Regions from separate parts of the Xenorhabdus ishibashii genome, predicted to be linked through region 3. Evidence: predicted binding sites of a transcription regulator. Region 3 holds the regulator's gene; each other region holds the start of a gene.

Region 1 (8,120 bases), on a different contig from region 3:
CTCCCTGATAACCTGCATTTTTGCCTAATAAGGTATAAGCACGGGTCATGTTGATGCCATAAAGCCAGTCCGCTCTGGCTCTGGCGAGCGCAGAAACACATAAGGGGATAAACTCCCGATTGTTCCTTAGCCGTTCAATCGCTTTTGCGACCGCCTGAGGATTTAAGTCATTAATTAGGCATCGCTGGACGTTGTGTTTTTTATCCGTATCCAGATCTAAAAAATCCAGCACTTCATCCACTAGCAACTGACCTTCACGATCAGGGTCACCTGCATGGATTATTTCGTTCGCTCTTTCCAACAGGGATTTAATTGTATTGAGCTGTTTAGCCACGGCTGCCCGTGGCTTTAACTGCCATTTTTCAGGAATGATCGGTAAATCAGCCAATACCCAACGCGCGTAACGGCTATCGTAGGCATCGGGTTCAGCTTGTTCCAATAGATGACCAACACACCAAGTCACAAACTGGTTATTACCGCATTCAATAAACCCATCCCCACGTCGATGGGGTTTTGGTAAAACATCCGCAATAGCTCTCGCGAGGCTGGGTTTCTCCGCAATAAAAAGACGCATAGAATTATTCAAGAACTTCAATGAGTGCTCTGTCTGAGCTTGGCTCAGTCAGTTCACCAATAGCAAAAAAATCAATGTCGTGGCTTCGTGCAACGGCTTTCGCCTCTTCCACAGCATCCGGCAAAATTGCCAGCAAGAAACCACCCGAAGTTTGTGGGTCACACAGGAGATGGCGTTGAGTCCCCGCTTTATTTAACTGGCACATAGTTTCTTTCGCAATACCTTGGTGTTCAGGTTGAAGCAACCCTCTCTTTTCAGCCGTAGTCAATACGCCAACGCCTAAAGGTTAGGTCAGGAACATTGGACGCACCAATTAAGAAGTCACGGGCAAATTAGAAATAACTGACAAAATTCGTTAAATCTGGTGTTGCGACTTTTGCCGGTGCCCTTAGTTCTGGGGTTCCTAAATAAAGGAATCCAACAATCTTGTCATTTTCCTCACATCCCAAACCAGCCCTGACAATTGGATCTTCTGTCCATGAGCCTGAACGCCATATACCACCAAAACCTTGCGCGACTGCGGCCATTTGCATTGCGTGAACAGCACACCCCGCAGCAACGATTTGTTCCCATGCCGGAACTTTTGCATGTTCAACTACCTTGGCGATGATTGTAATAATCATTGGTGCTCGGTAAGGGGCATTTTTTGCTTTCTCCTCAACTTCCCTTCCCAGTCCGCCTTCCATTGCTGCTTTTTCAAGGAGATGACTGAACTTATTCATGCCTTCTCCCTGCATCACAATAAAATGCCAAGGACGCAAAGCCCCGTGGTCAGGAGCCCTCATCCCTGCGGCTAAAATATGTTGCAATTCATTTCCTTCTGGGGCGGGGGTTGTTAAACGTGAAACTGAACGACGATTTAACAAAAGTTCCAAAGCATTCATTATTTTCTCCTAAATAAGATAATCTGTGATAAACCAACATTCTCTGTTTATTCGTTAATGAATGAAAGTACATAAACTGTTTTTTCAATCAATAATATGATTTCCTGCTGACATTTCTCCGCAGGCTGATTAGGATAACTTCATTTGATACCATAACCGGAGACAATATGCGCAAATTATGGCACTTCACGGCAGCATTATTTAAATGGAGTTGGAAGCTCCTAAATTTTGTACGCCAATTTATTTCCAATCTTATTTTTATTCTATTGATTGTTGTTGTCGTTGTTGGGGTCATCGTTTACCAACAACAATCCAAACTTGACGATAACTCTCACGGTGCATTGTATGTCAACCTATCTGGTATTGTTCTTGATCGCGTAACTGATCGCAGTCCATTTGAACAATTTGCAAAAGATCTTCTGGGGCCACCCAATAGCAATTACAAAGAAACCTCTGTGTTTGACGTTGTTGACAACATCCGCCGCGCAAAAAACGATCCCAAAATTACAGGTATGGTATTAAAGCTAAAAGATTTTATCGGCGCAGACCAGACTTCTATGAGGTATATTGGCAAAGCTATTAATGAATTTAAAGCAGCAGGCAAACCTGTTTTTGCGATTGGTGACTCTTACAGCCAATCACAATATCTTTTAGCCAGCTATGCCGATGAAATATATTTATCTCCACTCGGCTCTGTTGAGATCCGTGGTTTCTCCACCAACCATTTATACTATAAATCCTTGTTGGATACGTTGAAAGTATCCACCCATATTTTCCGTATAGGAACCTATAAATCAGCAGTTGAACCCATGTTACGTAACGATATGTCAAAAGAGGCTCGTGAAGCTGACAGCCTCTGGCTCAACGAATTATGGGGCAATTACTTAAATACCATTGCGGTTAACCGACATATCCCTGCCGATCAGATCTCTCCTGGAGCAGCAAATTTCATCGAAAAATTCCGTAAAGCTGGCGGAGACGCTTCACTATATGCATACCAAAACAAACTGGTGGACTATATTGAGCCACGCAGTGCCGTTGAAAAGAAAATGAAGGAGAAATTCGGTTGGAATAAAGAACAAAAACATTTCAATTACATCAGTATCTATGATTACATTGACCAAAAACCAATAAAAAATACAGACAATAAAGGCAACATTGCTGTCATTGTTGCTGAAGGGGCAATCTTAGAAGGCAAACAATCACCCGGTATTGTTGGAAGTGACACCATTGTTGAACAACTACGTGCAGCACACCAGAACTCCAACATAAAAGCGATCGTCTTACGAGTAAACAGCCCAGGTGGCAGTATCAGTGCGTCTGAAATTATTCGCAATGAGTTGGCAGCTATCCGAGATGATAAAACAGGAAATGCGAAACCCATCGTAGTTTCAATGGGTGGATTGACTGCTTCAGGGGGTTACTGGATATCCACCCCAGCTAACTATATTATTGCTGATCCTGTTACATTAACAGGCTCGATTGGTGTTTTTGGTGTCATGCAAACTTTTGAAAAGAGCCTCAATTACGTTGGCGTGAATACCGACGGTATTTCAACAACTCCATTAGCCGATATTTCTGCCACCAAAGGCATCAACCAGACATTCTCAGATGTAATACAGTTATCTATTGAGAATGGCTATAATAAGTTTATCGGGTTAGTTGCAATTGCCCGTAATAAATCTCTGGATGAAATCGATAATATCGCTCAGGGGCGTGTTTGGAGTGGCATTGATGCCAAAAAACATGGTTTAGTCGACCAACTGGGTGATTTTGATGATGCCGTTAAAAAAGCCGCTGAACTGGCAAAAGTCAAAAATGTCTCATTGGACTGGATGCAACCTGAACTTTCATTCTCAGAAAAATTCATGTTGGGACTGACTTCATCAGCGCAAGCACTTCTACCAAATACTTTGCAGTCAATGTTGCCGGCTCCACTTGCCGAAGTCGCTCAAGATGTGAAAAAACAAGCTGTATTTTATAACAATATGAAAGATCCGCAGAATATCTACACATTCTGTTTGAATTGTGTCGATATTCGTTAAAATAACTGACTAAGGTTCCAACAAATTTAAAGCCTGATTCCACCATCAGGCTTTTTTTATTCTTGATACTCCCTATAATCCGGCTAAATGTTTTTATTGAGGCGTTACCATGCAGAAGAAATCGATCTACGTTGTTTACACTGGCGGTACTATTGGGATGCAACATTCTCCCAATGGATACATTCCCGTTTCCGGTCATTTACAACAACAACTCGCCAAAATGCCAGAATTTCACCGTCCAGAAATGCCAACATTCACAATTCGTGAACACCAACCTCTGATTGATTCTTCTGATATGAGTCCTGACGACTGGAGCATTATCGCAAATGATATCTACCAGAATTATCATGACTATGATGGTTTTGTGATTCTGCACGGTACAGATACCATGGCTTTCACTGCGTCAGCACTCGCCTTCATGTTCGAGAACCTTAATAAACCTATTATTGTGACAGGGTCACAAATTCCTCTGGAAGCATTGCGTTCCGATGGACAAACCAATCTCCTTAATGCTTTGTATCTTGCAGCAAATTACCCTATTAACGAAGTCAGTTTGTTTTTTAACAATAAGTTATTTCGTGGAAATAGAACAATTAAGGCTCATGCAGATGGCTTTGATGCTTTTTCATCCCCTAACTGCTCACCACTGATGGAAGCTGGGATAAATATCCGTACCTTCAAAACAACCCCCATACCTGTTAGTCACGGAGAGTTTGGTGTGAACTCAATCACATCACAACCGATTGGTGTTGTGACCATCTATCCGGGATTATCCGATCAGGTGGTAGAAAATATTCTGATGCAACCCGTCAAGGCGTTAATTTTGCGTTCATACGGTGTTGGCAATGCTCCGCAACGAGCTGATTTGTTACAAACGTTAAAGAAAGCAACTGAGCGAGGTATTATTGTGGTCAATTTGACACAATGTATTTCTGGCCGAGTCAATATGGAAGGCTATGCGACTGGTCATTCTCTGGCAGCATCAGGTGTTATCAGTGGTTATGACATGACTTTCGAAGCAACTTTAACGAAATTGCACTATTTATTGAGCCAATCATATACACCAGAAGAGATCCGCTACCTGATGCAACAAAATCTGCGGGGAGAATTGAGCTATTCCGATGAATAATAGATAGGTGAGTCGAGAATATGATGAAAACAGCATTATTACTTATTGATCTACAAAATGACTTTTGTACTGGGGGAGCACTGGCTGTCAAAGAGAGTGATACAGTGATTGAGGTAGCAAATAACGTTATTGCACGATGTCAGGAAAACAATATCACGGTTATCGCCACTCAAGATTGGCACCCAGCCAACCATATGAGCTTTGCAGAAAACTCAGGACAAAAAGTAGGTGAATTAGGGAAACTCAATGGTATTCCTCAAGTATGGTGGCCGAACCACTGTATACAAGGAGAGTTTGGTGCAGAGTTACATCCTTTGTTAAATCAATCTGCTATTCAAGAAATTTTCCGAAAAGGGGAAAATCCTCAAATAGATAGCTATAGTGCATTCTTTGATAATGACCATAAAAGTAAAACCCGTCTGGATACATGGCTGATAGCGCAGAATATACAACGCCTGTTTGTTATGGGTATCGCCACTGATTACTGCGTAAAATTTACTGTACTTGATGCCCTGGCATTAGGTTATGAAACCTATGTCATTATTGATGGCTGTCGCGGTGTTAATATCCAAAAAGATGACAGCCAACAAGCATTTGAAGAAATGGACAGAAAAGGGGCTAAGTTAGTTTCACAAAGTGAAATGATATCCATTTTATAACCCGATCCAAATCATCAATGCAGTAGCCATAACCATTTATAAAATTAATTGACAATTCTAATTAATGTAACTAATGATAACCTTGTCTTTCAGACATAGGACGAGGTTATCAATTCATGCCATTTCAATCTTCCGACTGGGGTTTTAATTTTGCAACCATTTCGGACTGAAATAGAGCCTTTAACTCCTGTTTACTTTTTATAGCAATTTGGCCGTCGGTGCCAATCGTCATATGTTCAGGATCATGATTATGTTTTGCTTGCCAGAGCATCACTGCCTGTAAACTGTATTCTTTCTGTTCTGGCGTAAGTGGTACGCCATCCTGCCATTTTCCCAGTTCAACAGCCTGAACTAATCGCTGATAAATTTCAGGAGTCATGGCGGAAAGTAAATCATCCAACTTCATCGAAATTTCCTTAATGACTATATGCCCTATTTCACTCACTACATATTTTACTTGTACGGCTGTAAACCAGCATGGTTATTATTAATTAATATATTAACCTTAATAACAATTGAGAATACTCAGTTAAAAATAAGCTGAATCGTTTTTTCTTTCAATTCATCAAACCAATATTTCATTTAAATTCAGAGTATTCAGACATAATATTAGCCTTCTGTTTCTTCGCCTGTTTCTTTATCAACAAAACGTAGTGCTGCTGAATTAATACAAAAACGTTCTCCTGTCGGTTTGGGGCCATCAGGAAAGACATGCCCCAAATGTGCCTGACATTGGCTACAACGCACCTCTATTCGATGCATATTATGTGAATAATCATCAATATATGTGATGGAACCATCACTAATCGGTTGATAGAAACTTGGCCATCCACATCCAGAATCAAATTTCGTATCAGAAACAAAAAGTGGCTGGCGGCAACATAAGCAATAATAAATGCCATTTTTTTTGTTGTGTAGTAGTTTTCCTGAAAATGGCAGTTCAGTACCTGCTTCTTGCGTAACATAGCGCTGTGTTTCACTAAGCTGTTCGATAAAAAAGGAAATATTTTGACTTTTAGTCATAATGACCACCTTTTAAGGTCAATATTTTCAATAAAAGATCATCAGAAACAACATAAAATTAACAACAAAACATCAAAACGCATTCTACCCCATCTAACATAGCAATTTACTTTACTAATTGTGATAAGTCTCACATAACTAACCAATGGTAACTTTAAATATCTCCTTATACCCCGATAATGGTGTGCGTAGAGCTTGTTCCAGCCGTATAACAATCGTCTAGATAGTGATTATTAAATTGATATTTTTCAATTGTTGACACGATTCCGCTTGACGGCTGGCAAGATTTTGGTAACTTTAGAAACAACTTTTAATTCACTAAAAAATAGCTGGTGGAATACTATGACTATCAAAGTAGGTATTAACGGTTTTGGTCGTATTGGCCGTATTGTTTTCCGTGCTGCTCAGGAACGCTCAGACATTGAAATCGTTGCTATCAATGATCTGTTGGATGCAGAATACATGGCATACATGCTGAAATACGATTCAACCCACGGCCGCTTCAATGGCACTGTTGAAGTTAAAGACGGTCAGTTGGTTGTTAATGGCAAAACCATCCGTGTAACATCTGAAAGAGACCCAGCTAACCTGAAATGGAACGAAGTGGGTGTTGATGTTGTTGCAGAAGCAACAGGTATTTTCCTGACTGACGAAACTGCACGTAAGCACATCGCTGCTGGCGCGAAAAAAGTTGTCCTGACTGGTCCATCCAAAGACAATACGCCAATGTTCGTTATGGGTGTTAACCACAATACCTATGCAAACCAGGATATCGTTTCCAACGCATCCTGTACCACTAACTGTCTGGCTCCACTGGCTAAAGTTATCAATGATAAATTCGGTATTATTGAAGGTCTGATGACTACAGTTCACGCAACAACTGCTACCCAGAAAACTGTTGATGGCCCTTCAGCCAAAGACTGGCGTGGTGGCCGTGGTGCAGCACAGAACATCATCCCGTCTTCCACTGGCGCAGCAAAAGCAGTAGGCAAAGTTATCCCAGAACTGAACGGCAAACTGACTGGTATGTCTTTCCGTGTTCCTACTCCTAACGTATCTGTTGTGGATCTGACTGTACGTCTGGCTAAACCAGCAACTTATGCAGAAATCTGTGATGCAATTAAAGCAGCAGCAGAAGGCGAGCTGAAAGGTATTCTGGGATATACTGAAGATGACGTGGTTTCAACTGATTTCAACGGCGAAAAACTGACTTCTGTATTTGATGCAAAAGCAGGTATTGCATTGAACGACAACTTTGTAAAACTGGTTTCTTGGTATGACAACGAAACTGGTTATTCCAATAAAGTCCTGGATCTGATCGCTCACATCTCCAAATAATTGAGCTTTTATCCATTTTCAAAAGTCATCTGTTTACAGATGGCTTTTATGTTTATATAACTAAAATATTAAGATATTGTTGTCTTTGGTTCAGCTACCAATTTGGGCTTACATAAGGTCATGACAGATGCTTGATAAAATTTTCTCATTGCCGATTGTAGAACAACTCTCTCCTTATATCAGCCAGCGAAACATTGATGGTTTTCCATTAATCGTTGTTTCCCACCCTAAAGCTCGCGGGGTAATCAGTATTCAAGGCGCACACCTGATTACCTGGCAACCCAATAACGAAAAACCAGTATTATGGGTAAGTGATAGCACGCTTTTCAGTACAGGTACTGCTATTCGTGGTGGTATTCCCATCTGTTGGCCTTGGTTCGGTTCGTTTGCAGCTCCCAGCCATGGATTTGCGCGAATATTACCTTGGGAGCTCAAAGCTCATGATGAGAATGAAAATGGCGTTATTTT
Region 2 (8,120 bases), 1.4 Mb from region 3:
CAGATTCATGTAAGGTAAGTCTTTATCGCCACCAATGTCCATTGTACGAATAATAACAGCTTGATTACCGACAGCTTCTGCAACTGCTTTATAGGCCTCAAATTGTTCGTCTTCGGTTGGCAGAGAATCGCGATCCATAAACAGGAATTCAGTACGGTATAAACCAACACCTTCGGCACCATTGCGCTCAGCGCCAGCAATGTCGCGTACTGTACCGATATTGGCGCAAACTTCAACTTGATGACCATCCAATGTGATGGCAGGTAAGTCTTTCAGCTTCGCCAGTTCGGTTTTTTCTGTCAGATACTCGCTTTTCGCTGTTTTCAGTTTCTCGATTTCGGTATCAGATGGGTTCACATAAATGTGATTATTGACGGCATCCAGAATCAGGTAGCTACCATTTTGGATTTGTTTGGTCGCATTGGTTGTACCAACAATCGCTGGTAATTCCAATGAGCGAGCCATAATGGAAGTGTGAGAAGTCCGGCCACCAAGATCAGTGATGAAACCTAATACCTTGTCCAGATTGAGTTGTGCGGTTTCTGATGGCGTCAGATCACTGGCAACCAAGATGACTTCTTCTTCAATGGAACCCAAGTCGATAATTGGCATATCCAGAATATTTTTCAGTAAGCGCTTACCAATATCACGAACATCGGCGGCTCGCTCTTTCAAATACTCATCATCCAGCTCTTCCAGTGCCTTAGCCTGATCTTCAATAACGGAATGAACGGCTGCATCTGCTGTTAACAGATTTTTTTTAATAAGCGTGATAATTTCCTGCTCTAGCTCTTCATCTTCCAGCAACATAATATGGCCTTCGAAGATTTCGGCCTTTTCTGCGCCCAGGTTTTTTTCGGCTGTTTCTCTAATTATCTCTAATTGTGCGGAAGATTTGTTACGGCCTTGCTTAAAGCGGGAAATTTCTTGTTCGACGTGTTCAGGAGTAGTTTTTTTATGATTGATAATGATGGGATCTTCTTTCAGTAATAACGCTTTACCGAAAGCAATTCCTGGTGATACTAAGATGCCTGAAATCATATTATATGACCTTACTGCGGGTGATTATCTTTCATTAAGACTTAGGAGATACCCTAAATATCCCCGGATTTTATTGGTCCGGGGATAAGCTGAATGAAATAGATTGGCTTGATTGAGCGGACGATTATTCCAATTCACCCATCAATTTAACTAAATGTTCAACAGCCTGTTGTTCATCCTCGCCTTCAGCAGAAATCGTTACGACTGTACCTTGAGTCAACCCTAGCGTTTGTAATTTGAACAGACTTTTTGCGCTGGCAGACTTGCCCCCAGAAATCAGGGTGATGTCAGAAGCAAAACCTTTTGCTTCTTTGACAAATTGTGCCGCAGGGCGAGTGTGGAGACCGTTTGGTGCAGTAATAGTAACTTCTTGCTGGAACATAGTATTTCCTCAATAACTTAAATATTTATTGGTAAACCAAGAGAACTCTATTGGATATAGCTGAATTCACTCCGGCTTATACAACCGTTAAAATGATAATGAAGTAAAGCGTGTTCCCTTCGCCTTTCAAGTTATTGCTCTGTTAATTTTAACTTGAAATTTAGTGGGATTATAATAATCATTATCAAAAAATTAACATACTTGATGCGCTCAATTGTTGATTTGGTGTTAATACACGCTATCCGAAGAATGGTTTAATTGAATAACCTTTTTTTGCCGCCTGATTGGCGATTAATTTTGCGCATCAAAATAATTACTGGTTAAATACTAAAGCTACTTGAATAAATCACCTAGGAAAGCTTTAAACTTTGATCTGATGCACAAAAAAGCACCCTGTAGATGCTTCTTTGTCAATATAGTGGAAAATTCTATAGAGTGATTTTTACTCACTGAGTAAGTCAGCAAACAGTCCTGTACTGAGATAACGTTCCGCTGACGAAGGCAAAATCACCACGATATTTTTATCCTTGTATGCATCTTCTTGCGCTATTTTGATGGCTGCCGCAACCGCCGCACCCGAAGAAATTCCGGCAAGAATTCCTTCTTTTTCAGTGATTTCACGTGCTATTTGCATCGCTTCTTCGTTGCTGATCTTAAATACGCGGTCAACTAATGTTAAATCTAAGTTATCAGGAATGAAACCCGCGCCAATTCCCTGAATTTTATGTGGGCCTGGTTTAAGTTCTTCACCCGCCAATTTTTGGCTGATAACAGGTGAACCTTCTGGTTCTACCGCAACGATGGTAACTTGTTTGCCCTGCGTATTTTTTAAGTAACGAGCAACCCCCGTGATTGTACCGCCAGTTCCTACGCCAGCAACAAAAACGTCTACATTACCGCCAGTATCTTCCCAAATTTCAGGGCCAGTGGTTTTTTCATGAATTTCAGGGTTGGCGGGATTACTGAATTGTTGCAGAAGAATATAACGATCAGGGTTACTTTCACGGATTTCGTTAGCTTTCTCAATGGCACCTTTCATGCCTTTTGCACCTTCGGTCAACACCAAGTTTGCGCCTAGTGCTTTCAGCAGTTTACGTCGTTCAAGGCTCATTGTTTCAGGCATGGTCAAGGTTAGTTTATAACCACGAGCCGCTGCGACATAGGCAAGTGCAATCCCTGTATTACCGCTGGTTGGTTCGATAAGTTCTTTATCTTTGGTCAGAATGCCACGTTTTTCAGCATCCCAAATCATATTGGCACCAATGCGGCATTTTACACTGAAGCTGGGGTTACGGGATTCTATTTTCGCCAGGATACGACCATTTGCGAAATTTTTTAAACGTACTAGCGGAGTGTGACCAATAGTCAATGAATTATCTTCATAAATTTTGCTCATTATTCGATTACCCCTAACATACCGTAAATACTGATTAACCATACGCTAACATCATATTTATGGAAATAAGGTTTCAGTCTATTCTTATTATATAAAAGAATAATTGATGGTCATTTTATATTCTTTGGATTATTTAAGGCTAGCATAATTTTTTAACAAAGCCCCCTGACATACTTGTCATTTGTCAGGGGCTTTGTTGCTGTAATAGGCAGAGGATAGTAAGCAGAAAATTAGTTTGATGATGTGCGATTCAGGGCGTGTTGAGCACGGTAGCGATCAACCCACATTGCAGTGGCTCCACAAACAGCAACGGGCATGATAAACAGATTCACGATCGGGATCATAGTCAGTATGCTTACTGCTGCGCCAAATTGCAGGTTATCTATTTTGTTTTGGCGCAAGGTATTACGCATAGTGGTAAAACTGACTTTATGGTTATCAAACGGATAATCACAATATTGGATTGCTAGCATCCAGGCGCTAAAAATAAACCAAAGGAGAGGTGCGATGGTTTGGCCTATTCCTGGAATGAAATAAAGTAACAAGAGGATCAGTGCTCGTGGAATATAGTAAAGAATTTTCACTACTTCGCGTTTCAAAATACGTGGCGTATCTTTGAGCAGGTCGATAACGCCAGTATCTGGTGCTGGAATACCTGTTAAGTCAGCCTCCAGTTTTTCCGCCAGCAAGCCATTAAATGGTGAAGCGATAAAATTAGCGAGTGTGCTGAAAAAATAAGTAAAAAACAATAAGATAGAAATAACGGCAAGTGGCCAAATTAAATAGCTTAACCATTGCATCCAGTCTGGTATTTTATCGAGGGTCCATTGTATCCAGTCATCCAGTTTATGATATAGCCACCAAAATGAACCGCCTAGTAATAAAATATTAGCCAATAAAGGTAATAGAACGAATCTCTTAATGCCAGGACGGGTTATTAGTTGCCAACCTTGGACAATATAGTGAAATCCACTCGCATGTTTTGTCGAATTCGTCATATTTTCTTATTCTCTCTTAGATGATTGAGGCGGTATGATATAGGCAGGATTTTCCACTGACCAGTCGTTTTATGAGTAAAAAACATCCGAAAAAACAGAGGAAATCTCTCATTATGGTAAGAAAAGTATGTAGAGACTTGCACTTGTCCTATTTGACAAATACTCTTATCTAAAGAATATTCCGCCGTAGTGGCAATTAATTTAAACAACAGAGATAGCAATGATGCAGGATTTGCGTCTGATATTAATCGTTGTTGGTGCGATAGCCATAATAGCTCTGCTATTACATGGGCTGTGGACCAGCCGTAAAGAGCGTTCATCACTCTTTCGTGATCGCCCAGTTAAACGTCATAAACAGGGGCATCAGGAAGAGCCAAAGGATGATGATGGTGATGAATTGTTTGATAATACGTCAAAATCGAATGTTCAGGAGTCGGCGAAACCGCATACTGAACATCGTGCTGAGCCGGTTATCGAACGTCATGCGTCTGAGTCGTTAGCCGTAGTGCCTGATGATGGTACAGATCCTTTACTTGCAAGGCATCAATCTGATGTTTCTGCAATCAAGGTGAACGCTGCTGATGATCAACAGGAAGAACCACAACTTGGGTTGTTCGATCCGATTGAATCTGTCGAATCGAAAGAAGCCAGGATAACAGAGTCAGATTCTGAAATTGTGGAAGGGCAGTCAAAGGCAGCGAAAAATGAAGCATTGTCTAAATCTGAACAGACTAAAAAAGAGACTGTGTTGGTATTGCATGTTGCCGCTCACCATGGGCAAGAACTGAATGGTGAAGTATTGTTCCAAAGCATTTTACAGGCAGGCTTCCGGTTTGGTGAGATGAATATTTTTCATCGCCATCTAAACCCATCGGGTAGTGGTGCTGTATTGTTCAGTTTAGCTAACATGGTAAAACCTGGCTCATTTGATCCTGACCAAATGGTAGATTTCACTACCCCTGGCATTTCCATATTTATGCTTGTGCCTTCATATGGTGATTCCAATCAGAATTTTAAACTGATGTTGCAGGCGGCACAGCGCATCGCTGCTGATGTAGGGGGCGTAGTTCTGGATGGTGAGCGCAAAATGCTGACACCACAGATGATAGAACTCTATAAAGCGCGTATCCGTGATACACTCAATGTCGGTGAATAACCCCCTTTTTTTAGTATCAAACCCCCGCTAGTCGGGGGTTTTTCATCTCTGGTGAGAAGTCATGGAAAATATTATCCAAAAAATTAATGAATTAAGAACAACATTACGTCATCACGAATATTTGTATCATGTTATGGATGCACCAGAGATCCCTGATGCAGAATATGATCGTTTGATGCGAGAATTAAAAACATTGGAAGAACAGCATCCAGAATTGGTTACTGCGGATTCTCCTACCCAGCGTGTGGGAGCGGCACCGTTAACGGCGTTTGAACAGGTACGCCATGAGATCCCTATGTTATCTCTGGATAATGTATTTGATGAAGAGAGCTATCTGGCATTTGATAAACGCGTTCGTGATCGTCTGAAAGACAATCAGGATTTGGTGTTTTGTTGTGAGCTAAAACTTGATGGTTTGGCGGTCAGCTTGCTGTATGAAAATGGGGAATTGGTACAGGCTGCGACCCGTGGTGATGGGACAACGGGGGAAAATATTACCGCCAACGTCCGTACCATTCGTGCTATTCCCTTACGTTTGAAAGGCGACAATATTCCCGCCCGCATTGAAATCCGTGGTGAGGTCTTTATGAAGCAGGCTGGATTTGAAAAATTCAACGAAGAAGCGCGCCGCACAGGCAATAAAGTATTCGCTAATCCCCGTAATGCGGCTGCCGGATCATTACGCCAGCTTGACCCTCGTATTACTGCCAAACGCCCACTGACTTTCTATTGCTACGGTGTTGGTATTCTGGAAGGTGGGGAGTTGCCAGCAAGTCACTACGAGCGCCTGATGCAATTCAAACGGTGGGGACTGCCTGTCCATGACAAGGTGAAGTTATGTCAGGGAACTCAGCGGGTGATGGATTTCTACCATGACATTGAGCAGAAGCGGCCGACACTGGGCTTTGATATTGATGGAATTGTAGTTAAGGTCGATTCCCTCGAATTACAAGAAAGGTTGGGTTTTGTTGCCAGAGCACCACGTTGGGCGACAGCTTTCAAGTTTCCGGCTCAAGAGCAGATGACTATCATCCGTGATGTCGAATTTCAGGTAGGGCGTACTGGTGCCATTACTCCGGTTGCTCGTTTGGAACCTGTATTGGTGGCAGGTGTTACGGTTAGTAATGCCACACTGCACAATGCAGATGAAATTGAACGTCTGGGGCTGCGTATTGGTGATACGGTGATTATTCGTCGTGCCGGAGATGTTATCCCGCAAGTAGTGGGAGTTGTTCATGAAAACAGGACAGCAGAAACTCAGGAAGTGATTTTTCCCGCTCATTGTCCAGTTTGTGGCTCAGATATAGAGCGTGTTGAAGGTGAAGCGGTCGCTCGTTGTACCGGAGGGTTATTTTGCGGTGCGCAGCGCAAAGAAGCATTGAAACATTTTGTTTCCCGTCGTGCTATGGATGTTGATGGCATGGGCGAGAAAATCATTGAGCAGCTTGTGGATAAAGAGTATGTCAAAACGCCGGCTGATCTTTTCCGGCTGACTGCCGGAAAATTAACTGGCCTTGAGCGCATGGGACCCAAGTCTGCGCAAAATGTTATTAATGCCTTGGAAAAATCGAAAAAAACTACCTTAGCTCGCTTTATTTACTCTTTAGGTATTCGAGAAGTTGGCGAAGCGACAGCCGTTAATCTGGTTTCTCATTTTGGCACATTAGAAAAATTACGAGCAGCGGATATTGACGCTCTGATTGCAGTACCGGATGTAGGAGGTGTTGTTGCTCGTCATGTCGTGAATTTCTTTAATGAGCCACATAATCAGGCAGTGATTGACGATCTGGTTGACAATATTGGTATCCATTGGGAATTGGCTGATAGCCTGAGCGTGGATGAGATCGATAGCCCCTTTACCGGCAAGACAATCGTATTAACTGGCTCATTGAATCGTTTGTCACGAGACGAAGCCAAAGATAAGTTGACAGCTTTAGGGGCAAAAGTGACAGGAAGTGTGTCTAAGAAGACAGATTTGGTCATTGCCGGTGAAGCCGCTGGCTCCAAATTAGCGAAAGCCAATGAATTGGGAATTCCTGTTATCGATGAGGAAGAAATGCTTCGTTTATTGGGTGAATAATTCGTATTCCACTTTAAGGATGTGATGATTAAAGTGTGATCAGATTGGCTAAATGGGAAGTAATTATTCTAATAATAAAATTATGTGATAATAATCAAACTTTACTATTGTGCGTTACATAGAATACAGACATAAATTTGCACAGAATCGTGTTTGGAGCTCTTCTTTATGATGTCTCATATTTTTCATTTTATCCTCGCGTTGGTCGTGATTGGCGGCCTGGCTATTTTGGCTAGTAACAGCCGGAAGAATATTAAGTTCCGCTATATAATTCAGTTGCTTATAATCGAACTCTTTCTGGCATGGTTCTTCCTGAACTCTAATGTGGGTTTGGGGATAGTGAAAGGATTTGATAATTTATTTATCCATCTTTTGTCTTATGCAGCAAAAGGCACCAGCTTTGTTTTCGGTGGCATGATAGAAGCGAACCTGGCTTTTTTCTTCCTGAATGTCTTGTGTCCTATTATCTTTATCTCCGCCCTGATTGGGATTTTGCAGCATATCAAAGTGCTGCCAATTGTCATTCGTGTGATCGGTACAGTACTGTCTAAAATCAATGGCATGGGGAAGCTGGAATCATTTAATGCGGTGAGTTCATTGATTCTGGGGCAATCAGAGAACTTTATTGCTTATAAAAATGTGTTGGACAAAATGTCTGAACGCCGGATGTATACGATGGCGGCAACGGCAATGTCTACGGTATCTATGTCTATTGTCGGCGCTTACATGACGATGCTGGATGCAAAATATGTGGTTGCTGCATTGATCCTCAATATGTTCAGCACGTTTATCATCTTGTCTCTCATCAATCCTTATTCTGTTGAGAATGAAGAAGAAATCCGTATGAGCAACCTCCATGAAGGGCAGAGTTTCTTTGAAATGCTGGGTGAATACATTCTGGCGGGTTTCAAAGTTGCCTTGATTGTCACTGCGATGTTGATAGGTTTTATTGCTTTGATTGCGGGAATTAACGCAATTTTCCATCTGATATTTGGGATTACCTTCCAAGAGTGCATGGGATATGTGTTTTATCCGTTTGCATGGATCATCGGTATTCCAAGTGATGA
Region 3 (8,120 bases):
TAATAAAAAATTACTATCATGTGATAAAAAAAAGTAATTTAATTATTTTTCCAGACGACTTTATTGAAAAAATTTAACGATAACCGAAGTGAAAATAATTAATTTATGTGAGTAATAGACATCAAATTGCCTCATGGTTTTTTTAATCTATTTTGAGTATATTTTATATTAAATGCTCAGTAAGATAATCTGACGCACATAAATCACTTCTTAGTTTCAATAAAATATGGCAGAAAAATGATGAAAATCGACTTGAGCAATATGATAACAGAGAGTCGTAACCCCGCCAGTACCCACATTGACCAGCTTTCAACTCTCGATATGCTGCGCGTCATCAATGATGAAGATAAAAAAGTGGCTATTGCTGTTGAAAAAACACTACCTCAAATTGCCAATGTGGTTGATAAAGTTGCCGAGGCATTTCGTCAGGGGGGGCGCTTAATCTATAGTGGAGCCGGCACATCTGGGCGCTTAGGTATCCTGGATGCCAGTGAATGCCCACCAACTTATGGTACAAAACCAGAGCAGGTAATCGGCTTAATTGCCGGAGGGCATCAAGCCATTCTGAAAGCTGTCGAAAATGCAGAAGATAATCGGCAATTAGGTACAGAAGATCTTAAGGCTCTACACTTTAACCCAAGAGATGTGCTGGTAGGGATCGCCGCCAGTGGCCGAACACCTTATGTATTAGGTGCAATGGAATATGCCAAATCAGTGGGTGCTACTGTCACCTGTATCAGTTGCAATCCATACAGCCCAATGGTGCAATTAGCTGATATTGCCATCACGCCCGTCGTGGGGCCAGAGGTGATAACAGGATCATCCCGCATGAAGGCAGGAACAGCACAAAAATTGATACTGAATATGATCACAACAGGCGCCATGATCCGTATTGGCAAGGTATATGGTAATTTGATGGTTGACGTAGAAGCTACCAATGCCAAATTAATTGAACGCCAGAAGAATATTGTCATGGCTGCCACTGAGTGCAGCAGAGAAATGGCAGAACATGCCTTAAACACCTGTGGTGGTCATTGCAAAACCGCCATCGTCATGATTTTATCGGGCGTCAGTGCCGAAGAAGCTAAAGCATTACTGGCTGAACACCAAGGGCTTATCCGGCCTGCTATCTCAACAAACCGATAATCTTTGCCTCTTTAGAAGGGGGGGTATCAATGGCTAGAATTCGTCAGGAAATATTGGCTGAAATACTCAACGCCATTGGCGGGGCAGGTAATGTTGTACGCTGTGGTAATTGCATGACTCGCTTGCGGTTAACTCTACGAGATGATTCACTTGCCGATATATTCAGGTTGAAGAAGGTTATTGGTGTTTTGGGTGTCATAGAGACCGATGACCAACTTCAAATTGTCCTTGGCCCCGGCAAAGCCCAAACAGCAGCAGAGATAATGAAAACACTGTTAAGTGATACACGCCATCCCTATGAGTCTGAACTTCCCTCTGCTAAACCCCATTCTGACACGCTAAAAGATATCGCCACCTCTAACAAAAAATATCTCAAAGAAAAACAAACTAGTTCAGTCCATAAATTTCTGGCTAAATTTGCTACTATCTTCACTCCCCTGATCCCAGGGTTTATTGCCGTTGGCCTGTTATTGGGCTTTGCTACTCTGTTGGAACAAGTTTTTATTAAAGAAGCCACTCATCCCAACGCTATATTGGTTGAGATGGTTGGCTATATGAAAATTTTCAGCAAAGGCATGTTCAGTTTCTTGGGTATCTTGATTGGCTACAATGCACAAAAGGCATTTGGAGGATCTGGGGTTAACGGAGCCATCATTGCTTCTCTATTTGTGCTGGGTTATAACGCCGAAGCTACCAGTGGTTTTTACTCTGGTATCAGTCATTTTTTTGGCTTCGCCATTGACCCTCGAGGCAATATTATAGGAATACTGATTGCCTGTATTCTCGGAGCCTGGGTGGAAAAGCAGATCCGCAAAATCATGCCATCAGATCTGGATATGATCCTGACTTCCACGATCACCCTACTGATTATGGGCGCTGTCACATTTATCGTCATTATGCCTGTCGGAAGCTATCTGTTTACCGTGATGTCATGGCTGTTCGTGAATTTGAATGGCAACCCGTTCGGTACAGCCATCTTGGCAGGGCTATTCTTAATCGCCGTGATGTTTGGTGTGCATCAGGGCTTTGTTCCCGTCTACTTTGCTTTGATGGAAGCACAAGGATTTAATTCCCTTTTTCCCATTCTGGCGATGGCAGGAGCGGGGCAAGTAGGCTCCGCACTGGCGTTATACATCAAAGCCCAAAAAGGTGCTTTGCTGCGCACTCAGATCAAAGGCGCCATCATCCCAGGTTTACTGGGAATTGGCGAACCCTTGATCTATGGCGTCACACTTCCCCGCGTCAAACCTTTTGTCACCGCCTGTCTCGGCGGTGCCGTAGGTGGTTTTTTTATCGGCCTGATTGCTTGGTGGGGATGGCCTGTCGGATTGAATAGCGTTTTCGGCCCTTCCGGGCTGGTTGCCCTGCCACTGATGACATCCAACAACGGCATCTTCACGGGCATGGCAATATATGGAGTCGGGTTAATCGTCTCTTATATCGCTGGCTTCACGCTAACGCTACTCTTCGGGAGCAAAAATATCGATTTGAGTTAGCTCAGCCAAACCAAATTAAAGGCACACAAGCGGCAGTCAGGCCCCCCATTGCGATATTGAATGTGAACCACGCGCGGCGGCTTTTCAGTAACTGACCAATCAGCGAACCAAGAACAAGCCAGATTACACCAGCAAGAGTATTGATGATTAACATCACGACACTGATAACAAAAATGGAATGGTTATATAGCTCTCCAGCCAGACTGTAACTACTGATTGCTCCCAATCCCATCAACCATGTTTTGGGATTCAAGAACTGCAATAACCAACCTTGATAAATTTTGATTGGCTTTCCTGACGATGTTGTAGTGTCCAACCGCTGATAATGCGAAGTGGCTGTTTTCCAGGCTAGCCATAATAAATACAGGCATCCGAGTATTTTCAGCCCCATATGTATTGCAGGATAAATCAATAATAACGCCGCAACACCAAACGCAGACAGCAGCAAAATTGTCTGCATTCCCAGAATAATGCCCAGACAAAGCGGGATAGAGCGGCGAATACCAAAATTAGCTCCCGATGATGTCAGTAACAAATTGTTTGGTCCCGGTGTAATAGCGGAAATAAACATAAATATACTAAGCGAGAATATCAGGCTTAAAGTCATGGGTAGATTCCCCTCCCACCCAGTTAGTTGACATTTCTTTTCAAGAAAGATAACAGTATGTTATTTCATATACAAGATAATAGGACTGTTGACGTTTTGCGAAGGATTATGACGAGCCTGAACATCATTTGACTTTGGAAGGCATTCTTTATCGAATGAGAACGAGCATTTTCTGGCGTGATTTATCGACAGAGTCCGACAAATGGAATAGTGTCTTTTCGCGTTTTGACGCCTGGTCAAAGAAAGGGATTTTACAACTAATTTTCAAATAGTTACATGATTTTCCGATAGGGAATGGCTGTTTATTGATGACAGTATTGTTCGGGGGACAAGTGCGTGATATTGTCCATGCTGAAAGTTTAGTCAAACACTCCCCCTTCGGACTTTGTGATAACTGACAAAGAGTACGATAGTCAGGCTTTCAGAAGTCATATTCCGATGTATCGCAGGCTCTCTTCCTTTGGCAGTGGAATATAAAAACAATCAGAAATTATTAAGAATAAATCACTAGACTTACTGAGAGAGGAAAGATTACACTCATTTAGCATAAAACACCAACATAAGTAAAATCTCACCATCAAAAAATTAAGATAATAATATAAGGAGAAAAAAATGCCATTCAATGCACCGTTTAGGCAAAAAATTTATCCTAGTGATCTTATTTATGGGCTAAGGGATGATAGATTTAAATACACTAAAGAATATTATGAATTTCAACTAATTGAACTAAAAATGAATCAGTACAGAGTACGACCTCGAATAATAGATGAGTATGTGATTCCAATAGACGCAGAGACAAAGATTGGCGGGCAGAAACAAAAAAACAGAATGACCTTGGGGAAAAAACAGCATTTCCAAAGTAACTTTATGTCATATCTTGATCAGCATCCTAAATATTGCACTACCCAAAAATCTTTGGCGGACATAGAAAAGGAAGAAAAAGAAGATGAAAAAATAGATGCTAACGCAATGTTACAATTCGGTAGAAAATGTAAGGGGGGATTATCTTGGATAACCATAAGCGATGACGAAATAACCAAAGATATGCATGTGCACTTTATTCTTGATAGTATAGACATGGAATGTGTAGTGCAAAAAAAAGCATACCCTAGTTCTTGGGGCACCGCGTCAGATATCACTGCGCGTGAGTTAAGATGGGTTTATAGAAATAGACATCTCTATCGGGTTCAACAAAAAATACAATTTTGGTTGAAGGGCAAACCTACTACTCCACCTTGGGAGGGCAAGGAAGGTGAGGCATTATGGAATCAATACATACCCAAAAATGAGCCATTTTGATGGTTTTATTGGTGATTGTGGAACCTTCAATATCCAGCAAGGCGAAAAGTTTGGAAATTGCAGTAATTTCGTTTGATTTATCAGATACTTTCACCTGACCAAATGGAATACCTTCCAAGGTCAAAGGGTGTCCAGGCTTGTCATAATCCTTCGCAAAACATCAACAGTCCTTAATCATGAAATCAATTCATTATGAATCCCAGACGATAACCCATTGGCAACGTCTAAATTTACCCGATGATGAATTACAGTATTCTCAGGAGCAACCACAATGATTATCCCGTGGCAACAATTGGAAGCCGATACACTCCACAACTTGATTGAAAGTTTTGTCCTGCGGGAAGGTACTGATTACGGTGAACAGGAAAAAACACTCGAACAAAAAGTGCAGGATGTAAAACGTCAGCTTGAACGAAGTGAGGTTCTGTTGGTATGGTCTGAACTACATGGAACCGTTAATATTTTGCCTAAAGAGATGTTCCGTCCGTAAAGTTCAGCTTACTTTATTCATTCTAATTGACTGATTCACCAGTTTTATTGCTTAAGGAGTCTGTTCATGTCTGCCAAACATCCCGTCATCGCAATCACTGGTTCCAGTGGAGCAGGAACAACCACTACCAGTGTCGCTTTCCGCAAGATTTTCCAACAATTTGACATAACAGCAGCACTGATAGAAGGGGATAGTTTCCATCGTTACACTCGTCCTGAAATGGATGCCGAGATACGTAAAGCAAGAGAACAAGGCAGACATATCAGCTACTTTGGGCCAGAAGCCAATGATTTCGGTATGTTGGAAAAGACATTCTTTGAATATGGTGAAACGGGTAATGGTCGCTGCCGAAAATATCTCCATACCTATGATGAAGCCGTCCCCTATAATCAATCACCAGGGACTTTCACACCGTGGGAACCTCTGCCATCAAATACGGACGTCCTATTTTATGAGGGACTGCACGGTGGTGTTCTCACGCCACAACATAATGTCGCCAGTCATGTGGATCTATTGATTGGCGTTGTGCCTATCGTCAACTTAGAATGGATTCAAAAACTCATCCGTGATACCGGCGAGCGTGGGCATTCCAGAGAGGCCGTCATGGATTCAGTTGTCCGCTCAATGGATGACTATATCCGCTATATCACTCCTCAGTTTTCACGTACCCATATCAATTTCCAGCGTGTCCCTACCGTTGATACCTCTAACCCCTTCTCTGCCAAGTCTATTCCCTCGCTGGACGAAAGTTTTATTGTGATCCGCTTCCGTGGCCTCACTCAAATTGATTTTCCTTATTTGCTGGCTATGCTTCAGGGTTCATTTATTTCCAGTATAAATACTATCGTCGTTCCAGGTGGAAAAATGGGGCTGGCAATGGAATTAATTATGGCGCCGCTTGTTAAGCAATTACTGGAAGGCAAAAAAATTTCGTAATTTAATCCTCATTTAATTTTTAATAAGACAGGTAACAAAAAATAATGTTACCTGTTTTATTTAAATAAACAGACCATTTTTGTGACAACATTTTTTCCTTTTATAAATGTAAAATCAATAAAACCAACTCTTCTGCCTGATTTCTGGTAATCTGACAGCCAGTTTAATATGCTGAAGCGATACAGGAGAAGACAGAAAAGCTTTCCTGTGTTACAAACAAGGTTACAAGCGTGGACTGGCAAGGTATATGGATTAAGATCAATATGCCTAATATTTTGACATCTTTATAATCCATATAAAATTCCCGCTTGTCAGTTTTTCAGCAGGTTAATATGTTAATCTATTGACTTTATAAAGCCAGCCTGAAGAGGAACTACCGTTTCTCACACTCATAAAGGCAGAAATAACAACAGAGGATAAAGCGAATGGTTCTCGGCAAGCCACAAACAGACCCTACTCTTGAATGGTTTTTGTCACACTGCCATATTCACAAATATCCATCCAAGAGCACGCTTATTCATCAAGGCGAGAAAGCAGAAACGCTTTACTACATTGTTAAAGGTTCGGTTGCTGTTCTAATAAAAGATGAAGAAGGTAAGGAAATGATTCTCTCTTATTTAAATCAGGGAGATTTCATTGGTGAACTTGGATTGTTTGAAGAGGGGCAAGAGCGTACTGCATGGGTGCGAGCAAAAAGTGCCTGTGAAGTAGCTGAAATTTCTTATAAGAAATTTCGCCAGTTAATTCAGGTCAATCCTGATATTTTGATGCGTTTATCTGCTCAGATGGCAAGTCGCCTACAAACCACTTCCGAAAAAGTAGGTAACTTAGCTTTTCTGGACGTTACAGGCCGTATCGCCCAGACGCTGCTCAATTTGGCCAAACAGCCTGATGCAATGACTCATCCTGATGGTATGCAAATCAAAATCACACGTCAGGAAATTGGGCAGATTGTGGGTTGCTCGCGTGAAACGGTTGGGCGTATCCTGAAAATGTTGGAAGATCAAAACCTGATCTCTGCACATGGCAAAACCATTGTCGTTTATGGGACACGTTAATTCCCGATAAACCAGAAACTATCAGCCAGTGTATTTGTTACTTCGCACTGGCTTTATTTACTGTTATTTGTTTAACCAACGGGATATTGCCATTTCCAGCCGCATCATGCCCTCTGTGATTTTATCTTCAGGAATGATCAATGATGGCGTAAAACGCAAGATGCTGTCTCCTGCACTTAATAACATCAATCCCATTTCAGCCGTTTGCTGCAATATTTCTCTGGCTTTGCCCTGATATTCAGCCTTCAATACGGCTCCAATCAGCAATCCTTTTCCACGAAACTCATGGAATATGCCATATTTTTGGTTTATCTTTTCCAGAGCATGAATGAACATATCATGCCGTTTTTCCACGCCCATCAGTACTTCTGGCGTATTGATGATATCCAGTACGACACAACCGACACTACAAGCCAATGGATTTCCACCATAAGTCGTTCCATGTGCACCCGTTTCCATTGCCGCCGCTATTGTATCTGTCGTTAACATTGCACTGATTGGGAAACCGCCTCCCAACGCTTTTGCTGTCGTCAAAATATCCGGCTGTACGTCATAATGCTGGTAAGCATATAACTTACCCGTGCGCCCCATCCCACTTTGAACTTCATCAAAAACCAACAAAGCCTGATGCTTATCACACAATTCACGCACCCCATGCAAAAACTCCATCGTCGCAGGCGTGATTCCTCCTTCTCCCTGAATTGGCTCTAAAACAACAGCGCAAGTGCGATCATCGATTTCTGCCCTGACGGCATCCAAATCGTTAAAAGGCACATGAACAATATCAGCAGGTTTAGGTCCAAACCCTTCGGCATATTTTGGCTGGCCTCCTACCGAAACAGTGAAAAAAGTACGTCCATGAAACGCTTGATGGAAAGCAATAATTTTCGTTTTATTGGGATGATGACGAGTAATCGCATAACGACGTGCTAATTTAAATGCCGCTTCATTGGCTTCCGCTCCCGAATTCGCGAAAAAGACCTTCTGGGCAAAAGTCGCATCAATCAATTTCTGTGCTAAGGTTAAGGCAGGTTCGTTGGTAAAAACATTGCTGACATGCCACAATTTTTCACCTTGCTGTTGCAAAG
Region 4 (8,120 bases), 1.0 Mb from region 3:
ATTCACTCACCAAACGTCCCTAGTGTTGAATGGATTGAGGCATTGCTACGCAAAGCGGCTGATCGTATTCCAGTCGAGCGTTTGTGGGTGAACCCTGACTGTGGCTTGAAAACTCGCGGTTGGACGGAAACCAGACAAGCGTTGGCAAACATGGTTGAAGCGGCAAAACGCTTGCGCTCTTCATTAAACAATTAATTTAAAGTTTATTTGTTCAATTTGAACTAATACAGTTACCATAATTCAATCTTGTTCTGACAATTACCCTTTTACTCAGGTAATTGTCAGGCAATTATCATTTTTCATCTCAACTATCCTCTCATTGTCACCGACCTGATTCATCACAAATACACGCTTCCCCTTGTGCCATGCATTTTTGTGGATTGTTTTACAAAATAGAAGTTATCTAAATTTTTCCTTGGAAAAATATCGATTTCTGATAGCGAAAAGCATAGCAAATATGGCATGTTCCAATTTATCCATTTTTAATGAGGTTTTTGTGATGGAGTTTTACATTCCAATTATTGGGTTGGGAGTGGCAGTATTTACGTTGGTTTTTCTGGTCTTGCGTACTCGTGTACATGTCCTTATTGCTATGCTAATTGCAGCAATAATCGCCGGAATATCAGGTGGTTTGACTATAGGGAATGTTGTTGAGGTGATCACCAAAGGATTTGGTTCGACATTAGGCAACATCGGTATCGTGATTGGGTTGGGATGCATGATGGGGAGGATATTGGAAGTATCGGGAGCAACAGAGCAGATCGCCTATAGCCTGATTAAATGGTTGGGTAAAAGACGCGAAGAGTGGGCTTTGGCGATTACCGGTTATATCGTCAGTATCCCCATATTTGTGAATTCGGCTTTTGTGATCCTCTATCCACTGGTGAAGGCATTGGCGAAGAAAGGGAAGCGCAATGTATTGTCCCTTGGGGTTGCTTTGGCGGGAGGGCTAGTAGTGACTCACCATATCGTTCCCCCAACACCAGGGCCGCTTGGTGTCGCCGGAATATTTGGGGTGAGTATTGGCAAAATGATGCTGGCAGGTATGGTACTGGCGGTGCCCTGTGTCATTGGTATTACCTGCTATGCAAAATGGTTGGAAACTAAATATCCTGAATATCAGCTTGATGATACAAAAGAGAATGCAGAAAATTTGCAACAAATACATCAGCATTATATGGATGAAAAGGAACAAAAATCACTTCCAAGCCTGTTTCTTTCCCTTTTACCTATCGTTACACCGATTGTTCTGATTTTTATTGGCGTAATTAATGGAATGATACTAAGAACTGGTGAGGAAAAATCTTTCTATTTTCAGATTTTTAATTTTCTAGGATCACCCATTATTGCGTTAGCAATCAGTGTATTACTGGCAGTTTATACTCTAATGCCAAACGTCAGTAAACATGAAGTGATTGAACATTTGGAAACAGGGTTAAAAACCGTAGGCATTATTTTGTTGGTGTCAGGAGCAGGGGGAGCATTAGGCGCAGTATTGAACGAAGGTTCAACAGGGACGATATTAGCGCATTATATTGCCAGCCTGCCAATAACACCTGTTTTGATCCCATTTATCATTGCGACTCTCATACGCATAATTCAAGGCTCTGGTACAGTGGCAATGATAACTGCGGCTTCTATTTCTGCGCCTGTTATCAAACAGATACCGGATGTTAATATGTTGGTGGCGGCACAAGCTGCGATGATGGGTACCCTGTTTTTTAGTTACTTCAATGACTGTTTTTTCTGGGTGGTTAACCGGATGATGGGTATCAAAAATGCGAGGCAGCAGATTATCGTCTGGTCGATCCCCACCACAATTGCATGGGGAATCGGATTGTGTGGTGTATTGCTTCTTAATCTTGTCATGTAACTTTTTATATGGATAGCGATAGCGCTCTGTAGCGGGCGCTATCTTTTAAATGTGACATTTATCACAAAATTATGTATGTGTTTCTTTCTTGTATTAATTAAAGATGATTTCAATCACTAAAAAATGTCAGAGTATTGACTAAATTTAGGTATTCATATTTTGAATCATGTCCGTTGAGGAGTCGATATGTCTGATGTGTTTCACTTAGGTATCACCAAAAGCGATCTGCAAGGCGCAACGCTGGCAATTGTACCAGGCGATCCTAATCGTGTTGAGAAAATTGCGCGATTGATGGATAACCCCGTACATTTGGCTTCCCACCGTGAATTTACAACCTGGCGTGCAGAAATTGACGGAAAAGCCGTGGTTGTCTGCTCTACAGGCATTGGAGGCCCCTCAACGTCGATTGCTGTAGAGGAGTTAGCGCAGTTGGGAGTACGTACTTTCCTGCGCATCGGAACAACTGGGGCAATTCAGGCACATATCAATGTAGGGGATATATTGGTTACAACTGCTGCGGTTCGTTTGGATGGTGCCAGTTTGCACTTTGCCCCAATGGAATTCCCTGCGGTTGCTGATTTTGAGTGTACAAATGCCTTGTATGAAGCAGCAAAAGCATCTGGTTCTGCTACTCATGTTGGTATTACTGCATCTTCCGATACCTTCTATCCAGGTCAGGAACGTTACGATACTTATTCTGGCCGTGTCGTTCGGCGTTTCCAGGATTCCATGAAAGAATGGCAAGAAATGGGCGTAATGAACTTTGAGATGGAATCAGCAACATTACTAACCATGTGTGCGAGTCAGGGATTGCGTGCTGGTATGGTGGCAGGTGTGATTGTTAACCGTACCCAACAGGAAATCCCAGATGCAGAATTACTGAAGAAAACAGAAAGCAATGCGCTGGGGATAGTTGTCGAGGCTGCCCGTCGCCTGCTGTAATGCCTTTCATTGAGGGTCAGAACATTCTGGCCCTATCGTTTATGCGATCTTTTCTTCCCTTCATTTCAAAATTTGCTAATGTCATAACATTTTGTACTAATAGATAGTTTGTTCTATTAACTATTTTTTAATCGCAACAAGAGTGACCATGACCACAACATTTTTATCTCATCCTTCATTACTTCCTCTGAATGGCGGCATTAATTTCCGTGATTTAGGTAATAAGACACTGAATAATGGCGTCAAAATTAAACCAGGAATGTTATTTCGTTCCGGTTCACTGGACAGACTGACAGAAAACGATCAGGCTTTTTTAGTGGATCAAAATCTTTTGCAGATCATTGATTATCGTGATAGCAGCGAAATTATGGATAAACCCGATCGAATATGGAATGGGGCACATTATTACCATGCTCCAGCCAATCCTCTTTCCAAAGAAGTGGACGCTAATCTGGATAAATTAGACAAAGAAATACTGGAGCAATTCGATGCGAAAACATTTATGTCTCGTTTATACAAATTACTCCCTATCAACAATCCGGCTTATAAAACGTTAGCGACATTATTATTGCAACCAGAGAAAGGCGGAATTGTGCAACATTGTGCGGTTGGCAAAGACCGAACGGGAGTAGGCTCTGCACTGGTTTTATTCGCATTGGGCGCTGATCTGGATACGGTGATGGAAGATTATTTGCTGACTAATGTCACATTGGCTCCGTACCGAGACTATTTATTGAATGAACACGCAAAAGTGATGAGTGAAAGTGTGGTCGAAAAATTTGCCTATGTTTATTCAGTGAGGGAAGAATTTTTACTGACTGCACTTGATAGCATTAACCAGCATTATGGCAGCGTAGATGTTTGGCTGGAAAAAGATATCGGCCTTAATATCCCTGCGCGTGAAAAACTACAAGCTTATTTTCTTGAATAAAAATATCAGATTAGCATTGGGCAGATTGTTCAGTGCTAACCTCTAACATCCCACTGATAACACAGGAAAGATTAATGTGAGTCTGCATGAAATTATCGAACTGGTCATAAGTTTCGTAAAAGCCCATGAAGTTTGGGCAATTCCCATCATTTTCCTACTGGCATTTGGTGAATCGTTGGCATTTATTTCTCTATTGTTACCAGCAACGATCATTTTGTTGGGATTAGGGGCATTGATTGGTGAAAGTGGGTTAACCTTCTGGCCAATATGGATAGCCGCAGCAGCCGGCGCTTTCTTTGGTGATTGGGTTTCTTACTGGTTTGGTTTCCATTACAAAGAAAATGTCGGCAAGATGTGGCCGCTTTCCCGCCATCCTCAAATGTTGGTTCGCGGGCACCGTTTCTTTGAACGATGGGGAGTATGGGGCATTTTTATTGGGCGCTTTTTTGGTCCGTTGAGAGCCGTTGTACCTCTGGTAGCCGGAATTTGTGCCATGCCAAAACGTTATTTTCAGCTTGCTAACTTAGCTTCTGCATTGATTTGGGCATTCGGTATCTTAGCACCGGGGGCATTTGGCCTGCGTTGGTTGGCTGAATGGATGGGATAAAGAGTGGATGGGGTAATTGCGAGCCACTTTGCAAACTGAAAGAAAGGCATTAAATACTCTGGACATCTATACAGCATCTATTTAACTTACATTGAGGCTAGTGACTCAGAAAAGTTGACTGAAATTTATCGGCAATGGTGCCAATGAAAAGTAGGCTTAACAAAGAATGGGGTTAAAAATAATAGCGTTAGCGAGGGTGTATAGGTGGATATCCAGTGGTTATACATGCTGATTGGTGGTTTAGGCGGATTGCTGGGCGGAGGGATCTTCGTCTGGCTTTCTGTTCAGCAGAGGATCCAGCAAAAAGAGCAGGAACTGCGTGAATTATATAGCCAATTGGCGGTCAGCCATGAAAAGCTGGAACAATCTCACTATTGGCGTACTGAATGCGATCAACTAAACCAAGCATTACTGGCTCAACGAGAAATTAACAGTGTGCAGGAAGCTGAATTGCGAGAATTGAGCACTCGGCTTGAAGAGACCAGACTAGCTGCGGAGGAAAAGCAGCGTTTATTGATCAACAGTGAGCAGCGATTAAATACCCAATTTGAAAATCTTGCCAATCGTATCTTTGAGCAGAATCAACGTCGTACCGATGAATATCAGCGTCAAAATCTCAATAATCTTCTGATGCCATTTCGTGAGCAACTTGAAGGATTCCGCCGTCAGGTACAAGATAGCTTTGGGCAGGAAGCTCGTGAGCGCCATACTTTGGCTCATGAAATTCGTAATCTTCAGCAACTTAATGCACAGATGGCAAAAGAGGCTATCAATCTCACAAAAGCCCTGAAAGGAGACAATAAAATACAGGGAAATTGGGGAGAGATGGTATTGGCGCGGGTTTTGGAAGCTTCCGGCTTGCGTGAAGGATATGAATTCGATACACAAGTCAATATTAAGGCTGAAAACAGCGAGCGTTTTCAGCCTGATGTAATAGTGCACCTGCCACAGGGAAAAGATGTCATTATTGATGCCAAAATGTCCTTGGTTGCTTATGAACGTTATTTCAACAGTGATAGCGAAGAACAACAAACACAAGCATTACAGGAACATATTAACTCCATCAGGAGACATATACGTGGCCTGAGCCGAAAAGATTATCAACAATTACCCGGATTACGATCGCTGGATTATGTTTTGATGTTTATTCCTGTGGAGCCGGCTTATCTGGTGGCTCTCAATCAGGCACCAGAATTACTTGATGAAGCACTGAAACATAATATTATGCTGGTTAGCCCATCAACTTTGCTGATTGCTGTTCGTACTATCAATAACTTGTGGCGTTATGAATATCAAAGCCAAAATGCACGTCTGATTGCTGATAAAGCCGCCAAAATGTATGACAAAATGCGGTTGTTTGTGGATGATATGCAAGGATTAGGGCAAAGCCTTAATAAAGCCCAGGCGAGTTACCATTTCGCAATGAAAAAGCTTGTTGAGGGCAGAGGCAACTTAATTAGTCAGGCCGAAGGATTTCGTGATTTAGGAGTGGATGTAAAGCGTCCTATTGATTCACAGTTGATTGATAAATCTTTCCAATCGTTGCAGGTGAATGAGTGAAGTCTGAATAGGGTTTTGTTGGAAAGGCTGATACACTGACTATAAATTTTTTTGAATAAAAAGCGGACAAATAACATGGCAGATCAATCAAAAGAAACCACTGATTTTGGTTTCCGCACCGTAGCCAAAGAACAAAAAAAAGAGATGGTGGCAGAGGTATTTCACTCTGTGGCCTCGAAATATGACTTAATGAATGACTTAATGTCATTTGGCATCCACCGTATCTGGAAACGTTTCACTATTGAGTCAAGTGGTGTTCGCCGTGGTCATAAGGTGCTTGATCTCGCTGGTGGGACAGGTGATCTAACCGCAAAATTTTCCCGGATGGTGGGGGAAAAAGGTCAAGTTGTTCTGGCGGATATCAACGACTCAATGTTGAAAGTTGGACGCGAAAAATTACGCGATATCGGTATCGTAGGTAATGTCAGTTATGTTCAAGCCAATGCAGAAGAACTGCCTTTCCCAGATAACCATTTTGATTGTATTACTATTTCCTTTGGCTTGCGTAATGTCACGGATAAAGAAAAAGCGTTACGTTCCATGTATCGGGTACTTAAGCCTGGTGGACGCTTGTTGGTGCTAGAGTTTTCTAAACCTGTATTGGCTCCGTTAAGTAAGGTTTATGATGTTTATTCATTCCATATTCTGCCTCGAATTGGCCAGATGGTTGTAAATGATGCGGACAGTTACCGCTATCTGACAGAATCCATTCGTATGCATCCTGATCAGGAAACCTTAAAAGGTATGATGGAAGAAGCGGGCTTTGACCAGGTTTATTATACCAACATGACTGGTGGGATCGTTGCACTGCATAAAGGGTTCAAATTCTGAGATGGAAACATCCTTATCAAGCCATAGTATGAGTTCTGCGGTATCAAAGGATAAGGTGTTATTTCCGGCATTGACGGCCTTTCTGGAAACAACCTTGAATCACTTGTTATATCGCGAAGCTGTATTAAAACCGGCACGCTTGAGACTAGTAAATAAGATACTATCCATTGAACTGAAAGAAATCGAAACACCATTGATACTGATATTCAGTGAGAGACGACTAGATATATTGAGTCAATGGTCAGAACCTGTGGATTGCTCAATGAAAGCAACGCTCCCTGCACTACTCAAGCTACGGGATCGCCAGTGCCTTTCAACCCTGATTAACAGCGGTGAAATTGTCATTGAAGGGGATATGCAGGTGATTCAACAATGGTCAGCTTTGCTGGATATGTCAGAGTGGGACCCTGCGCATTACCTTTCCCCTTATGTTGGTGATATTGCCGCAGAAGGTGTTACCCGAATGATGAAGAAAAGTGTTGGATTTGTCAGCAATACCATTGCAAGGAAGAAAACGTATTTTACCGAATCATTGACAGAAGAATGGAAAATGGTTCCCAGTGCGTTGGAAGTGGCCTATTTTAGTGAAGAGGTTAATGCCGTTGCTGATCAGATAAACCAACTTGAAAAACGGTTGGCGGCACTGGAGGGAAAACATGACACCCAGTGAAATTAGGCGGCTTTACTTTATCATCCGAGTCTTTCTTTCTTACGGATTGGATGAACTTATCCCTAATATTCGTTTGACATGGCCGTTGCGTTTTGGGCGTTATTTCCTGTTTTGGATACCTAACAGGCATAAAGATAAGCCTCTTGGCGAACGTTTACGTTTGGCATTACAAGAACTCGGTCCGGTATGGATCAAGTTTGGTCAGATGCTCTCTACACGTCGTGACCTATTTCCGCCTGCAATTGCAGATCAACTATCGATGTTACAAGATAGAGTGGTTCCTTTTGATGGCTTAGTAGCACGAAAATCGATTGAAACGGCTTTAGAAGGCTCGCTGGAAACATGGTTTGAGGATTTTGATCCACAACCACTGGCTTCCGCTTCTATCGCTCAGGTACATACTGCTCGGTTGAAAGAGAATGGTAGAGAAGTTGTCCTGAAAGTGATCCGCCCAGATATTCTGCCGGTAATTCAGGCCGATGTACGGTTAATGTATCGTTTGGCAAATCTGGTTCCCCTTTTACCAGATGGTCGTCGCCTTCGTCCGCGTGAAGTTGTAAGAGAATATGAGAAAACCCTGCTTGATGAACTAAATTTATTGCGTGAAACTGCAAATGCAATTCAATTGCGGCGTAATTTTGAAGATAGTCCAATGCTCTACGTGCCGGAAGTCTATCCCGATTATTGCAGGGAGAATGTTTTGGTG

Evidence for each region. The regulator CRP, encoded in region 3, controls carbon source genes, mostly activating them, when cyclic AMP is high. The targets are predictions, from matches to a motif close to ATGTGANNNNNNTCACAT.
Region 1: msrB (peptide-methionine (R)-S-oxide reductase MsrB) is a predicted target of CRP. The motif match lies at 6,433-6,450, and genes of this name have one in related genera.
Region 2: Xish_RS02695 (NupC/NupG family nucleoside CNT transporter) is a predicted target of CRP. The motif match lies at 7,136-7,153, and genes of this name have one in related genera.
Region 4: udp (uridine phosphorylase) is a predicted target of CRP. The motif match lies at 1,923-1,940, and genes of this name have one in related genera.

Annotation. Positions count from the first base shown of each region.
Region 1 is NZ_NJAK01000002.1:332,587-340,706, forward strand. It holds gene Xish_RS17130 (DNA topoisomerase III) at 1-574, opposite strand, end outside; partial or broken gene Xish_RS17135 (selenide, water dikinase SelD) at 579-860, opposite strand; gene Xish_RS17140 (NAD(P)H nitroreductase) at 907-1,458, opposite strand; gene sppA (signal peptide peptidase SppA) at 1,626-3,503, shown strand; gene ansA (asparaginase) at 3,613-4,632, shown strand; gene pncA (bifunctional nicotinamidase/pyrazinamidase) at 4,656-5,291, shown strand; gene Xish_RS17160 (YeaC family protein) at 5,416-5,697, opposite strand; gene msrB (peptide-methionine (R)-S-oxide reductase MsrB) at 5,901-6,314, opposite strand; gene gapA (glyceraldehyde-3-phosphate dehydrogenase) at 6,657-7,652, shown strand; gene Xish_RS17175 (D-hexose-6-phosphate mutarotase) at 7,780-8,120, shown strand, end outside.
Region 2 is NZ_NJAK01000001.1:565,907-574,026, reverse strand. It holds gene ptsI (phosphoenolpyruvate-protein phosphotransferase PtsI) at 1-1,041, opposite strand, end outside; gene ptsH (phosphocarrier protein Hpr) at 1,166-1,423, opposite strand; gene cysK (cysteine synthase A) at 1,866-2,819, opposite strand; gene cysZ (sulfate transporter CysZ) at 3,050-3,817, opposite strand; gene zipA (cell division protein ZipA) at 4,038-4,973, shown strand; gene ligA (NAD-dependent DNA ligase LigA) at 5,035-7,053, shown strand; gene Xish_RS02695 (NupC/NupG family nucleoside CNT transporter) at 7,225-8,120, shown strand, end outside.
Region 3 is NZ_NJAK01000001.1:1,957,390-1,965,509, reverse strand. It holds gene murQ (N-acetylmuramic acid 6-phosphate etherase) at 241-1,146, shown strand; gene murP (PTS N-acetylmuramic acid transporter subunit IIBC) at 1,176-2,642, shown strand; gene Xish_RS09330 (LysE family translocator) at 2,644-3,249, opposite strand; partial or broken gene Xish_RS19375 (transposase) at 3,357-3,518, shown strand; gene Xish_RS18385 (hypothetical protein) at 3,862-4,548, shown strand; gene Xish_RS09315 (YheU family protein) at 4,820-5,038, shown strand; gene Xish_RS09310 (phosphoribulokinase) at 5,105-5,974, shown strand; gene crp (cAMP-activated global transcriptional regulator CRP) at 6,400-7,032, shown strand; gene Xish_RS09300 (aspartate aminotransferase family protein) at 7,096-8,120, opposite strand, start outside.
Region 4 is NZ_NJAK01000001.1:960,322-968,441, reverse strand. It holds gene metE (5-methyltetrahydropteroyltriglutamate--homocysteine S-methyltransferase) at 1-195, shown strand, start outside; gene Xish_RS04505 (GntP family permease) at 500-1,873, shown strand; gene udp (uridine phosphorylase) at 2,060-2,815, shown strand; gene Xish_RS04495 (tyrosine-protein phosphatase) at 2,964-3,746, shown strand; gene Xish_RS04490 (DedA family protein) at 3,823-4,353, shown strand; gene rmuC (DNA recombination protein RmuC) at 4,558-5,913, shown strand; gene ubiE (bifunctional demethylmenaquinone methyltransferase/2-methoxy-6-polyprenyl-1,4-benzoquinol methylase UbiE) at 5,989-6,744, shown strand; gene Xish_RS04475 (ubiquinone biosynthesis accessory factor UbiJ) at 6,746-7,414, shown strand; gene ubiB (ubiquinone biosynthesis regulatory protein kinase UbiB) at 7,401-8,120, shown strand, end outside.